Regions from separate parts of the Enterobacter sp. DVT3837 genome, predicted to be linked through region 2. Evidence: predicted binding sites of a transcription regulator. Region 2 holds the regulator's gene; each other region holds the start of a gene.
The links. The regulator CRP, encoded in region 2, controls carbon source genes, mostly activating them, when cyclic AMP is high. The targets are predictions, from matches to a motif close to ATGTGANNNNNNTCACAT.
Positions count from the first base shown of each region.

Region 1: a site for CRP is predicted at 1,738-1,755, ahead of udp (uridine phosphorylase). Genes of this name have one in related genera too.
Region 3: a site for CRP is predicted at 1,755-1,772, ahead of yrbN (protein YrbN). Genes of this name have one in related genera too.

Region 1 covers NZ_JBWDLA010000001.1:1,728,642-1,731,921, reverse strand. The annotation lists gene rmuC (DNA recombination protein RmuC) at 1-709, opposite strand, end outside; gene udp (uridine phosphorylase) at 853-1,614, opposite strand; gene AC0XWG_RS08470 (dienelactone hydrolase family protein) at 1,870-2,676, shown strand; gene metE (5-methyltetrahydropteroyltriglutamate--homocysteine S-methyltransferase) at 2,724-3,280, opposite strand, start outside.
Region 2 covers NZ_JBWDLA010000001.1:1,886,436-1,889,715, reverse strand. The annotation lists gene AC0XWG_RS09160 (phosphoribulokinase) at 1-350, shown strand, start outside; gene AC0XWG_RS09155 (OsmC family protein) at 417-821, opposite strand; gene crp (cAMP-activated global transcriptional regulator CRP) at 1,133-1,765, shown strand; gene AC0XWG_RS09145 (YccS/YhfK family putative transporter) at 1,823-3,280, shown strand, end outside.
Region 3 covers NZ_JBWDLA010000001.1:2,050,394-2,053,673, reverse strand. The annotation lists gene AC0XWG_RS10055 (DEAD/DEAH family ATP-dependent RNA helicase) at 1-1,675, opposite strand, end outside; gene yrbN (protein YrbN) at 1,668-1,748, opposite strand; gene nlpI (lipoprotein NlpI) at 1,856-2,740, opposite strand; gene pnp (polyribonucleotide nucleotidyltransferase) at 2,849-3,280, opposite strand, start outside.

The DNA.
Region 1 (3,280 bases), 160 kb from region 2:
AGCGAGCATCATTTTCGATGCTGACCTGAGTCTCATACTCATAACCTTCACGCAGGCCTGAGGCCTCGAGCACGCGGGTCAGGACCACTTCCCCCCAGTTTCCCTGGGTTTTGTTATCCCCTTTCAGCGCGCGAGTCAGGTTGACCGCCTCCTGTGCCATCTGTGCATTCAGTTGCTGAAGATTGCGAATCTCATGCGCCAGCGTGTGCCGCTCGCGAGCCTCCTGACCAAAACTGTCCTGCACCTGACGACGAAAACCGTCCAGCTGTTCACGCAGAGGCGTCAGAAGGCTGTTCAGGCTCTGGCGATTCTGTTCATCAACGCGGCGGTTGCTGTGCTCGAAAATGCGGTTGGCGAGGTTTTCAAACTGTTCGCTGAGGCGTTGCTCGCTGTTGATCATCTGACGGATTTTGTCTTCCGCATGCAGTTGGGTGGATTCAAGACGGGTGGTCACTTCGCGGAGATCAGCTTCCAGCGAGGTGTTGATATCCCGCAGGTTGCGTAGTTCGTTGTTGAGCAACTCGCACTCATCGCGCCAGTGCTCGCTCAGAGCAACTTGCTGTTTTGCCGCGCTTAAATCGGCGACTATCTCTTCTCGCTCGGCCAGTTGGTCGGCCTTCTGCTGTGCATGCTGGTAGCTGGAAATGAGCCAGCCAATCCCTAAGCCCACCAGCGCAATCACCGCGTAAATCAGGATCGAGATATCCACAATGCCCCCTGCATCAACGTATTACCCGCACAAAATAGAATTGTGCTGTATAAACGTCCAGTTTGAAAGGGTTTTCCTGCGAGGCGCTACGCAAAAAATAAAGGCCGAACGTGTCGGCCTTTTATTGTATGCAGAAGAGAGGACTAGATCAGGCGACGCGCCGCTTCAACCACGATTTTCACAGCATGACTTTCAGTCTGCTTCATGGTTTCGGCATTCGGGATCTCCTGCTGCGTACGGTTGACGATAACGCCCGCCACCATACCGGCACGCAGACCCTGGCTTGCGCACATGGTCAGCAGCGTGGCGGATTCCATTTCGTAGTTCATCACGCCCATGGACTGCCACTCTTCCATAGAACCTTTGAAACGGCTCACCACGCGACCAGAGAAGGTGTCATAGCGCTCCTGGCCTGGGTAGAAAGTATCGGAAGAGGCAGTTACACCCACGTGCGTGGTCGCGCCCACAGATTTCGCCGCTTCAACCAGCGCAGTGGTACATTCGAAGTCTGCCACTGCCGGGAATTCCATTGGCGCGAAGTGCAGGCTTGCCCCGTCCAGACGCACAGATGCGGTGGTGACCAGCACGTCACCGACATTGATATGCGGCTGAATAGCGCCGGTGGTACCGATACGCAGGAAAGTACGAATGCCCAGTTGCGCCAGCTCTTCAACAGCAATGGAGGTCGACGGGCCACCGATACCGGTAGAACACACGATCACGGCTTTGCCATCCAGCTCTGCACGCCAGGTGGTGAATTCACGATGGGCTGCCAGCTTAACCGGCTTATCCATCAGCGCGGCGATCTTTTCCACACGCTCAGGATCACCCGGGACGATAGCGAGCGTAGCCCCTTGTAAATCGTTTTTGGTGAGGCCGAGATGAAAAACATCAGACTTAGACATAGGTGACTCCTCTGTGGGTCGGTTAGTCAGAAGAAGTAAAATGGTACTTTACAGAAGCAATACGCATAATTTCGTGATGCACTTCACCATGAATGAAAATGATTGCAGTAAATTTCCATGGAAAAGTGATTCACATCACATTAACAAGTTTTATCGTGGTGTGCTGCACAAAAGATAGACCGTTTAAGGCACTGTGGGTTGTTAACCTGGTGTCTATATTTACCTTTGCGCTAACTCATTGGTACGGAGAATGCCATGACTGAAAAAATCGGTTTTGCACCTGCTGCAGCCCCGCATGCTTCAACCATCGTTTCAACGCCCGAAGAGGCCATAACGGCGGGTGAGACCTCCATCCCCTCGCAGGGGGATAATATGCCGGCTTACCACGCGCGGCCAAAATCGGCAGAGGGTCCGCTGCCCATCGTCATTGTGGTTCAGGAAATTTTTGGTGTTCACGAACATATCCGCGACCTCTGCCGCCGGCTGGCGCTGGAAGGGTATCTGGCCGTTGCGCCAGAGCTCTACTTCCGTCAGGGCGATCCGAACGACTACAGCGATATTCCAACATTACTCAGCAACCTGGTCAGCAAAGTCCCTGACGCGCAGGTCATGGCCGATCTCGACCACGTTGCCAGTTGGGCAGCACGTAACGGTGGTGATGCACATCGTCTGATGGTGACGGGTTTCTGCTGGGGAGGGCGTATCAGCTGGCTGTATGCCGCCCATAACCCGCAGCTCAAAGCCGCTGTCGCCTGGTACGGCAAACTGGTGGGTGAAAAAACGCTGAATTCACCGAAACATCCGGTTGATATCGCCACCGAGTTGAATGCCCCCGTGTTAGGGCTTTACGGCGGTCAGGACACCGGTATTTCACTGGATTCGGTAGAAACCATGCGCCATGCGCTCCGCGCGGCAAATGCGAAGGCGGAGATCGTGGTATACCCGGATGCCGGGCATGCATTTAATGCCGACTATCGTCCGAGTTATCACGAGGAATCTGCAAAAGACGGATGGCAGCGAATGCTGGCGTGGTTCAGCCAGTACGGCGGTAAAAAAGGGTAAAAGCAAAAAGCCCGGCGGCGATGACGCCTTACCGGGCCTACAACTTATTACGCCTGACGCAAATTCTGCGCCGCCTGCACCATGTTCGCCAGTGCAGCGCGGGTTTCCGGCCAGCCGCGGGTTTTCAGTCCGCAGTCCGGGTTCACCCACAGACGCTCTGCCGAAATGCGCTGGGCCGCTTTTTTCAGCAGAGCTTCGATCCACTCCACGCTCGGCACGTTCGGAGAGTGAATGTCGTACACCCCCGGTCCTATTTCGTTCGGGTAGTCGAACTCTTCAAATGACTCCAGCAGTTCCATGTCTGAACGCGATGTCTCGATGGTGATCACGTCGGCATCCAGCGCGGCTATCGAATCCATGATGTCGTTAAATTCGCAGTAACACATGTGGGTGTGGATCTGGGTGTCGTCCTTCGCGACCGCGGCGTTGATGCGGAAAGCCTCCACGCCCCATTTCAGATAGGCATCCCAGTCGCTACGACGCAGCGGCAGACCTTCGCGCAGCGCCGGTTCGTCGATCTGAATAATGCCAATGCCTGCGGCTTCCAGATCCGCCACTTCATCACGCAGTGCCAGCGCGATCTGTTTGGCGATGGTTTCGCGGC
Region 2 (3,280 bases):
ATTCACGAGAAGCGGTGATGGACTCCGTGGTGCGCTCCATGGAGGATTACATTAATTTCCTGACGCCGCAGTTCTCCCGTACCCATATTAACTTCCAGCGAGTACCGACAGTCGATACCTCCAACCCATTCGCGGCCAAAAGCATCCCGTCGCTGGATGAGAGCTTTGTGGTGATCCATTTCCGCAACCTCGAAGGCATTGATTACCCCTGGCTGCTGGCCATGCTGCAGGGCTCGTTTATTTCGCACATGAATACATTAGTGGTGCCGGGCGGAAAAATGGGGTTGGCGATGGAGCTCATCATGACGCCGCTGGTACAGCGGTTGATGGAAGGGAAGCAGATCGCGTGATCATATTCCCTCTCCCGGTGGGAGAGGGTTAGGGTGAGGGCATCAACACGCACGATGCCCCATCAATCACGCCTCGATCACTTCATACGAATGTGTAATTTTTACCGCTTTCTCCAGCATTAACGCCACAGAGCAGTATTTCTCCGCAGACAAGTCCACCGCGCGTGAAACGGCCGCGTCTTTCAGGTCTTTACCGGTGACCACAAAGTGCAGGTTAATATGGGTGAACAGGCGTGGCGCCTCTTCACGACGTTCCGATGTGAGTTTAACTTCGCAATCCGTTACATCATGACGGCCTTTTTGCAGAATCGAGACCACATCAATCGCGCTGCATCCACCGGCAGCCATCAATACCATCTCCATCGGGCTTGGTGCTTTATCGCCGGAGTTACCATCCATCAAAACCTGGTGCCCTGAAGCGGACTCGCCCAGGAACGTTAAACCTTCAACCCATTTCACGCGCGCTTGCATATTCATTAACTCCAACGTTGCATTTTTGGTGACAGATTACGCGTGCGTTACATTTCTCGCAATGGAAGGCGACCTGCATCATGCTGAAGCGAGACACCAGGAGACACGCGGCGAAAGCTATGCTAAAACACTCAGGATGCTACAGTAATACATTGACGTTACACATGTATGCAGAGGACATCAAACTTTACTGGCTGCGAAACGTTACGATAGCCGACTTCCCAGGGTATGGGTAAGAATTCGATTGCAACCCCAGAGTCCGGATGCATCTGATGACTCTGGTGACAGCTTATAACAGAGGATAACAGCGCATGGTGCTTGGCAAACCGCAAACAGACCCGACTCTCGAATGGTTCTTGTCTCATTGCCACATTCATAAGTACCCATCGAAGAGCACGCTGATTCACCAGGGTGAAAAAGCGGAAACGTTGTATTACATCGTAAAAGGCTCGGTGGCAGTGCTGATCAAAGATGAAGAAGGGAAAGAGATGATCCTTTCTTATCTGAACCAGGGCGATTTCATCGGTGAACTGGGCCTGTTTGAAGAAGGCCAGGAACGTAGTGCCTGGGTTCGTGCAAAGACAGCATGTGAAGTGGCTGAAATTTCTTACAAGAAATTCCGTCAGTTGATTCAGGTTAACCCTGATATCCTGATGCGTCTTTCTTCCCAGATGGCTCGCCGTCTGCAGGTTACATCTGAGAAAGTGGGTAACCTCGCCTTCCTGGACGTTACCGGTCGTATCGCGCAGACTCTGCTTAACCTGGCAAAACAACCCGATGCGATGACCCACCCTGACGGCATGCAGATTAAAATTACCCGTCAGGAGATCGGCCAGATCGTCGGCTGCTCCCGTGAAACAGTGGGCCGTATTCTGAAAATGCTGGAAGATCAGAACCTGATCTCCGCCCACGGTAAAACCATCGTGGTCTACGGAACGCGTTAATTCCACTCAAACGGCGTGCCATCGCAAGGTGTCACGCCGTTTTTGTCTCTCTTCCCCATGTGGCGCAGGCTGATTTATCACCCGGAAGTTAACTATGCACTGCGACAAACGCTGGTGTTGTGTCTTCCTGTGGCCATCGGTCTGATCCTCGGACATCTTCAGCAAGGTCTGCTGTTTTCTCTCGTGCCCGCCTGCTGCAACATTGCTGGCCTGGACACACCGCATAAGCGCTTTTTTAAACGTCTGATTATTGGCGGCTCGCTGTTTGCTGGCTGTAGCCTCGCCGTGCAGCTCTTACTCGCCCGCGATATTCCGCTGCCGTTAATCCTGACCGTGCTGGCGATGACGCTCGGCGTCACCGCTGAAATCAGTTCCCTTCATGCGCGCCTGCTTCCCGCCTCACTGATAGCGGCCATCTTCACGCTGAGCCTCGCGGGTAACATGCCGGTGTGGGAGCCGCTACTGATCTACGCCCTGGGTACGCTGTGGTATGGGCTGTTTAACTGGTTCTGGTTCTGGCTGTGGCGGGAACAGCCCCTGCGTGAATCATTGAGCCTGCTCTATGTGCAACTTGCGGATTACTGCGAGGCCAAATACACCCTGCTCACCCAGCATACCGATCCGGAAAAATCGTTACCGCCGCTGCTGACGCGCCAGCAAAAGGTGGTGGATCTGATAAGCCAGTGTTATCAGCAACTACACATGCTCGCCGCCAACAAGAATCACGAATACAAACGGCTGCTGCGTATCTTCCAGGTGGGGCTGGATCTGCAAGAACATATCTCCGTGAGCCTGCATCATCCTCAGGAGGTGCAAAAGCTGGTCGAGCGCAGCCATGCCGAAGCGGTGATCCGCTGGAATGCGCAAACCGTCTCTGCGCGTCTGCGGGTGCTGGCTGATGACATTTTATATCACCGCTATCCCACGCGTTTTAACATGGACAAACAACTCGGCACGCTGGAGAAAATCGCCCGCCAGCATGAGGACAACCCGGTGGGCCAGTTTGCCGCCTGGCATTTCAGCCGTATCGCCCGCGTGTTGCGCACCCAACGCCCGCTTTATCCCCGCGATCTCATGGCGGATAAACAAAAACGTCTGCCGTTATTGCCGGCGCTCAGAAGCTATCTGTCTCTTAAATCGTCCGCTCTGCGCAACGCCGCACGGATTAGCGTCATGCTCAGTACCGCCAGCCTGATGGGCATGGCGCTGCATCTACCTAAACCCTACTGGATCTTAATGACCGTGCTGTTTGTCACCCAGAACGGCTATGGCGCCACGCGCGTGCGTATTCTGCACCGGGCGGGGGGAACTATGGCCGGGCTGATTATTGCGGGCGTCACGCTGCACTTTCACGTGCCGGAAGGTTATACCCTGGCGGGAATGCTGATAATTACGCTGGTGAGCTACCTGATTATCCGCAAAAACTATGGCTGGGCTATGGTGGGCTTTACGGTAACGGCGGTATACACCCTGCAACTGCTCACGCTCAATGGCGAACAATTTATTGTCGCCAGA
Region 3 (3,280 bases), 160 kb from region 2:
TCAGGATGCGGGTGCGAGTAAAGTGCTGCAGTACTTCGCCCGGCATGCCTTTTGGCAGCTCAATGGTAGAGTGGGATGCGAACAGCTTGATGTTACCAATGTAACGGCTGCTGATGTCGCCTTCGTTAGCGATCGCGCCAACGATATGACGAACTTCAACACCATCATCACGGCCCACTTCAATGCGGTACAGCTCCATGTCGCCCGCGTCACGACGCTCACGACGTGGACGGTCTTCACCACCGCGCTCTGGACGGTCACCACGTGGGCCACGATCGTTACGGTCGCCACGACGTTCGAAGCGATCGTCACGGTCACGGAATTCACGCTTAGGACGCATTGGTGCATCTGGTGGCACGATCAGGCTACGTTCGCCTTGCGCCATTTTCAGCAGTGCTGCAGCCAGAGTTTCCATATCCAGCTCTTCGCCTTCAGCGGTTGGCTGAATCTGCGACAGCAGTGCACGGTACTGATCCAGATCGCTGCTTTCCAGCTGCTGCTGAACTTTCGCGGCGAATTTCTCCAGACGGCGTTTGCCCAGCAGTTCTGCGTTTGGCAGGTCAGCTTCTGGAATGGTCAGCTTCATGGTGCGTTCGATGTTACGCAGCAGACGACGCTCACGGTTCTCAACAAACAGCAGAGCACGACCCGCACGACCCGCACGACCGGTACGGCCGATACGGTGAACGTAAGACTCGGAGTCCATCGGGATGTCGTAGTTAACAACCAGGCTGATACGTTCAACGTCCAGACCACGTGCTGCCACGTCGGTTGCAATCAGGATATCCAGACGGCCGTCTTTCAGACGCTCCAGAGTCTGCTCACGCAGAGCCTGGTTCATGTCGCCGTTCAGCGCTGCGCTGTTGTAGCCGCTACGCTCAAGCGCTTCAGCCACTTCCAGGGTCGCGTTTTTGGTACGAACGAAGATAATCGCCGCATCAAAATCTTCCGCTTCCAGGAAACGTACCAGCGCTTCGTTTTTGCGCATGCCGTATACAGACCAGTAGCTCTGGCTGATGTCCGGGCGAGTGGTGACGCTGGACTGAATACGCACTTCCTGCGGCTCTTTCATGAAGCGGCGGGTAATGCGACGAATCGCTTCTGGCATGGTTGCAGAGAACAGCGCGGTCTGATGACCGTCCGGGATCTGCGCCATGATAGTTTCTACGTCTTCGATGAAGCCCATACGCAGCATTTCATCTGCTTCATCCAGTACCAGGCCGCTCAGTTTAGAGAGGTCCAGAGTACCGCGCTTCAGGTGATCCAGCAGACGGCCAGGCGTACCGACAACAATCTGTGGGCCCTGGCGCAGGGCGCGTAACTGCACGTCATAACGCTGGCCGCCGTACAGGGCAACCACGTTTACGCCGCGCATATGTTTAGAGAATTCCGTCATTGCTTCAGCAACCTGAACAGCCAGTTCACGGGTTGGAGCCAGGACGAGGATCTGCGGTGCACGCAGGTCCGGATCAATGTTGTTCAGCAGCGGCAGCGAGAACGCCGCAGTTTTACCGCTACCAGTCTGGGCCATGCCCAGCACGTCACGACCAGAGAGCAGATGTGGGATACATTCTGCCTGGATCGGAGATGGTTTTTCGTAACCCAGATCGTTAAGGGCTTCAAGGATAGGAGCCTTCAGGCCCAGATCTGCAAAAGTGGTTTCGAATTCAGCCATGTAGTACGAGTGCCTCAATGTCAATGGCGGCCAGTCTACTTAGCTCATCGTGAAAATGATCTGCAATTTTCATTGAAAAGTGTGAACCGGCTCAAATTAGATGTATTGACGAACAACAACGCCCTCACCAGTTAAGGTGATGGCAATCAAAAGATTACGGGCTGATGTTTATGTCGTCAGCTATTGCTGGTCCGATTCTGCCAGGTCGTCTTGCTCCTGGCCCAAGAGCGATAATTCCAACAATGCATAACGGTGCTCAACGAAGTTGTGTACGTTGTTAGCAACCGCTAATTTGAACAGTGCCGTAGCGCTGTCCTTATCCCCCAGACTTAGGTAGTACTTACCTAAATAGAAGTTGGTTTCACTGAGATGCTCAGCGAGCGAGGTGTTATCCGTTGCGTCCGCCTTGAGGCGTTCCATCAGCGTTGCTTCGCTAATGTTGCCCAGGTAGAACTCGACAATGTTCCATCCCCACTGTTCCTTGTCCGATTTATCGAAGCGCTGTTTCAGTGCCTCTTTTGCCTGCTTCTCATCGAGCTTCCGCTCAACGATGTAAAGCCACAGGCTACGGAAAGGATCATTAGGATCGTCTTGATAAAACGCCAGCAGATCATCTTGCGCTAACTTGTCACGACCGCCGTAATATAATGCGATACCGCGATTCAAGTGCGCGTAGTTGTAAGTTGGATCAAGCTCAAGTACAGAATCAAACGCTTCATAGGCAGCATCAAAATTGCCTGCCTGCGTTAAATAAATGCCTAAGTAATTGAATACTTCAGGCATATCAGGTCGGATTGCCAGCGCTTGTGAAAAATCATTTCGCGCCAATGCCCTCAGACCGAGACTATCATACAACACTCCGCGCTCATATAAAAGCTGTGCGCGTTCGTCATCGGTTAAAGCCCGACTGGCAAGAATTTGTTCCATGCGTGCCAGAATCACTTCCTGCTGCAAAGTCGGTTGCAATGGCACTGCGAGGACTTCGCTCTTACGCCAGGCAGAGTTGCTGCATCCTGCCAGCGTTAGAGCTGTCGCAACGAAACACCAGCGCAAAAAAGGCTTCATTTCCCACTCCCGAAGACAACTATTGGATGAACGTCCTGTCCCCCGGCGGCTTAACAAGGCGTCCTGCCTGATAATAGGCCCTCCGCAAAGCGGAGGGCAAATGGCAACTTACTCGCCTTGCTGTTCTGCTGCCTGTGCTTCTGGCGCAGCAGCTGGCTGAGACTGCTCGGTTGCTTCTTTAATGCTCAGACGGATACGGCCCTGGCGGTCAACTTCCAGAACTTTAACCGGTACTTCCTGGCCCATCTGCAGGTAATCGGTCACTTTCTCAACGCGCTTGTCAGCGATCTGAGAGATGTGAACCAGACCTTCTTTACCGCCACCGATGGCAACGAACGCGCCAAAGTCAACGATACGGGTCACTTTACCAGCGTAGATACGGCCCACTTCGATTTCTGCGGTGATTTCTTCGATACGACGGATAGCGAATTTCGCTTTCTCGCCATCGGTTGCAGCAATCTTCACTGTACCGTCATCTTCGATTTCGATGGTGGTGCCAGTTTCTTCGGTCAGAGCACGGATAACAGAACCGCCCTTACC